Regions from separate parts of the Granulicella arctica genome, predicted to be linked through region 1. Evidence: riboswitches for the same ligand, from Rfam matches in the RefSeq annotation. Region 1 holds a riboswitch; the other holds the start of a gene.
The links. Region 1 has a riboswitch for cobalamin ahead of cobU (bifunctional adenosylcobinamide kinase/adenosylcobinamide-phosphate guanylyltransferase). Riboswitches for the same ligand answer to the same signal wherever they lie in the genome.
Positions count from the first base shown of each region.

Region 2: another riboswitch for cobalamin. It lies ahead of OHL20_RS00475 (carboxypeptidase regulatory-like domain-containing protein); the one in region 1 lies ahead of cobU (bifunctional adenosylcobinamide kinase/adenosylcobinamide-phosphate guanylyltransferase).

Region 1 is NZ_JAGTUT010000001.1:1,181,036-1,183,236, reverse strand. It holds gene OHL20_RS04895 (cobyrinate a,c-diamide synthase) at 1-411, opposite strand, end outside; gene cobU (bifunctional adenosylcobinamide kinase/adenosylcobinamide-phosphate guanylyltransferase) at 408-971, opposite strand; cobalamin riboswitch at 1,099-1,271, opposite strand; gene OHL20_RS04885 (ATP-binding protein) at 1,336-2,201, opposite strand, start outside.
Region 2 is NZ_JAGTUT010000001.1:108,425-110,625, forward strand. It holds gene OHL20_RS00475 (carboxypeptidase regulatory-like domain-containing protein) at 1-860, opposite strand, end outside; cobalamin riboswitch at 944-1,138, opposite strand; gene OHL20_RS00480 (TonB-dependent receptor) at 2,095-2,201, opposite strand, start outside.

The sequences.
Region 1 (2,201 bases):
TAACTCAAAGCCGAGCACGACCGCAGCAATGCTTCGCGCGCTCTTTGCCGCATCGAGAACGAGCACCACTGGTAGCTTCAGCAGTTTGGCGATCTCTGCGCTGCTGCCCGTTTCACTGATTCCACTCTTCCCATCGAAGAGGCCCATCATTCCCTCGACGACCACTGCATCGACATCGCTTGTCGCTTCACGAAAGAGCGTTCGATTGGCCTCCTCAGTGAGCATCCACGTGTCTAAATTTCGTGCTGCACGGCCCGAGATGCGCGCGTGATGACCAGTGTCGAGGAAGTCGGGGCCTCCTTTAAACGCCTGCACCACTTGACCTCGTTTGACGATTGCCGCGAGAAGCGCGAGAACGACCGTAGTCTTCCCCACTCCACTCGCAGTGCCTGCGATGAGCAGGCCCTTCAAGACGTGAACCCGGGTTGCAAGCTTCCTTTGAGAACGAGTGGAAGACCTGCAATCATCAGCAACACGTTATCTGACTGTGCTGCGATACGTTGATTGATCTCCCCCACCAGGTCACGATAACGCCTTCCGAGCGGGTACTCAGGAACGATGCCGCTCCCAACCTCATTTGAGACAATCACCACTGAACAGGAAACAGAGCTAAGAGCAGCGGAGAACGCGCCTAGACGAGCCTCAAGTTTCGAGTTGTGGTCTGCTTCTTCTTCAAGCAGGTTTGCCGCAAAGAGCGTCAGGCAATCGACGAGGATCAAGTCGCAATGGGACGATGCAGATTCCAGAGCGCCACCCAGATCCAAAGGCTCTTCTATCGTCGTCCAGTGTGCAGGACGATCGTTCCGATGGCGTTGGATCTTGCTACGCATCTCGTCATCATTGCGCGCTTCGGCCGTCGCGACGAAGGTGACACGGTCCGATCGCTCAGCAAGCTGCTGTGCATACCGGCTCTTGCCGCTACGCACACCGCCGAGAACAAGCGTTACGTATCTCGAAGGTAGGTCGTGCATGTGACGCTCCTTGCATTTGCACGCGGACGTGCAGAAAGCAGAGCGGGAACTATAGAAAGGCAGCTGCCACATCGCCCCCAATGGGACCATGTGGATATGCTCTTCAACTCTCCCAGCGAAGTTGAATGTAGCCCAATCGCATCTGGCCGGTCTTCTGACTTGCGCTTCATTGAACTTTGAACGGCCTTCCCAGGAAGATTTCCCCAGTGGCTTTAGATGTTCAAGCTCTCAACGCTTACAGCTACGGGGTAGCGACGGATTTGCACCGTCTTCCCGAACACCAGATGTTCGATTTATATCCTGAACAGTGAGGGGGGTCAACCGGTAAGCGCTTGCGAAGATGCGTTCCAAGCTTTCTCTGAACTCACAAGCCGTGTTGGCTCCCTGACATTGCCGTAGTAGTCGTTGTCATTTCGATATGCAAGTCCTGTATGGCTGGTAACTCCTGAAACCGAAGAAAGCGTGCTCGCATTGCATCTGCAATCTTGCCGGTCTGCCCGAGCGCGTTAGACGCATCTTCTGTATCGATGACCAAGGCGGCGCATGACAGTTGCCGCGCGGCTTCCAGAGCCTCTTGCCAAGGATCGCCCTTGTTGATGGAGACGTTGGCACGACCGTCAGTCAACAACAAAAGCAACGTCGAAGGATCTACAAACTCTTGCGCGAGGCTTAGCGCGTGTGCAAGCGGAGTGCGGCCGCCCGTAGGCAGATATTCGAGAGCTCTCAATGCGTCGGCAAGCAACTCTGTAGGCTCGAGTAACACCTCTGCGGTGACACCTCGAAAGATGATGATCGCAACCTCATCTCCGCGCCTGAAGGAGCGTGTAAGCAGACTGGCGACTGCCCCCTTTACAGAGCGCATCCGCTCCTGTGCCGCGTGGGAACCGCTCGAATCGATCACGAATAAGTAGCGGGTGCCGGGCCTCGAAGCACGCACCTGTTCGTGCAGATCAGAGCTGCGGGGTTTCAGAGTACCTGTCTCGCGAAGCGCATGCTTGAGCGTGGCGTGGAGATTGAGTTCTATGGGAGTATCCGCTTGACGAGCACCTATTACGGCCCCACGGTTTGCGGTACCTGTAGAGGAGATAACCGCAGACTTCCGTGGATCAGAAGAGGTGACAAGGAGAGCAGGCGCTTCAACCTCCTTCGGTTTGAAGATCCGCTCCTCTATTGCTGATTCTTGATTTTGTGACTGAGATGCCGTCTCCGGCGGCTTGGTATCGGCTTTTG
Region 2 (2,201 bases), 1.1 Mb from region 1:
AGCGAGGTATTTCGGAAGAACTCGAACGCTTTTCCGTGAAGCCGGTTGCTGCCTGATTTGGTCACAACGGTCACCATGCCGCCGTTGTAGTTGCCGTACTCCGGGTCGAAGTTGTTCGTGAGCACGCGAAACTGTTCAATCGAATCGAGATCAGGAACAACCGATGTTCCGCCGTTCATGTGTTCCTGAACGTCAACACCGTTCACCATGAAACCATTCGAGGACTCGCGCTGACCATTGATCGAGATATTCCCCGGATTCTCGTCGCCGGAAGGCGAGATCCCACCAGTGACGCCTGCCATGATGACGGCATTCGGAAGCAACGTTGACACAGGAGAGACACCGGGTTGAATCGACAGCAGATCGGTATAGCTCCGACCGTTCAGAGGCAGAGCCACCATTTGGTCGCCGGAGACAACTTCTCCGAGATGGGTGGACGAGGTCTCGACCCGAACGCCTGTCTCCGTCGTCACGGTGACCGTATCGGATCGATCGCCGATCGCAAGCGTGGTATCGACTCGCACCGCAGCGTCAGTGTCCACGTCCAGATTGGTTCGGCGCTGTGAGGTGAAGCCGTTAGCGGCGACCGCCAGATCGTAGTGGGCGACTGGGAGGTTTGGAAAAGAATAGAGTCCCTGAGCATTTGAGACGGCTTTGTAGATGATCATTTGAGCGGTGTTCACCAAGGTGAGGGTCGCTCCAGCAACGACTGCACCACTTGGATCGAGAACGGTGCCTGAAATACTTCCACCGGTCGCGGCAGACAGACTTGCTGTGAATGCAATGCAAACGAAGAGAGCGATGGTGACAGGAATTTGCCGAAGGATAAAACGTGACAGAGCTGAATTCGAAAAAAGCACGTACACCTCAAACCGCAGAGAGCGACAAGGCAGAAAAGCTCAGGGCAGATGAGCGATCGGCCCCGTTTCCTCGCGGGGTAGAATCAAAAAGCTCATCGTGGGTAGGTCTCCTGATTGACGGGTGAAGCTGATATTCCAGCTTCTAACCTCTCGCCTTCCCCGGCTAAAACCGAGTGGCACATGAGAGGTCTTTTCCTGATCACAGTGGCGGGACCATGCCGGACTTGCACCGGCTTCCCTGTTATGCCCTCGCGGGCACCCAAGATGTTGTATGACTTCAAAGTAGCACAAGGCGGATTGAGCGTATGTCATTTCTTCAGAACTCAATATCCACTTGGTCGCTCCACAAGAGAATCAAGAGCGGCTTCCAGGAAGGTCGAGATGGTTGCTGACGTATATCCCATAAAAAGACGATCGCCAAATCACCTGGCCAATATGTAGCGTCTCTTGGACATCGAGGCCGTCGTTGACAGAACAAATGCGACTACCACGAGTAGCTAGCTTGACCGCGTAAGCGCGTTCTAAAATAAGCGTGCCTGGCAATCTCATCCATCAAAAATTGAAAATAAGACCATCAACAAGTGTCAAGGACAACTCTGATTTATGGCCTGCAAGATTCCATGTTTCTTTGAGCTTTCCCCGCTTGACAACCTCCGCATGGAAGCGCGAAGCCATATCGCAAGCATTCGCCAATACCGCTTTTACCGTCGCCGTCTGCTCCCTACAATCGGCTCCCTGCTGGATCGACTTCCTCCGCGACGAATCATCCTGCCTTCCACTCTCGATTTCGCTTGTGACATGGCCTCCTCTCCTCACTCGGTGGTCACATCGCGCAGTTTATGGAACCTATCTACTTATATTTACAGGCGTTGTCGGTAACGGCACAGCTTGCCTATTCCCGGGCGGTGCTTACATGGTTTGAACATCGCCGTGGCCGCGCACTTGCCATCATTCTCGCAATAGTCGAAGAGTATCCGACTGTCGTGAACGCTTCAACCGCATAGCTCTGAGGAGATTCCGGCATAGATACAACCTTTACCTCTAGTCCGGAGGTCACACAGCCCTGTGCAGACTCGGCCACAGCCTACCCCTCGAACCCTTGCGCAAAGCGAGTCCTAGCTCCGAGACCTCATTGCAGCTAAGTCTTCTCGTGTAACATCTACTATTTCTTTCAGAAAAGCCATGGGACTGTAGCAACGAAAAAACAAACTCGCAGCTTTCGTCCTCGTCTCATCTAAAAAGTAATGCGTGCAGAGAATTCAAGCTCTCTCGGATCGAGCGAAGAAGTGATCTGGCCGTAGGTGCCAGAACCTACACTTGTATCTACATTGCCAAAGTTCG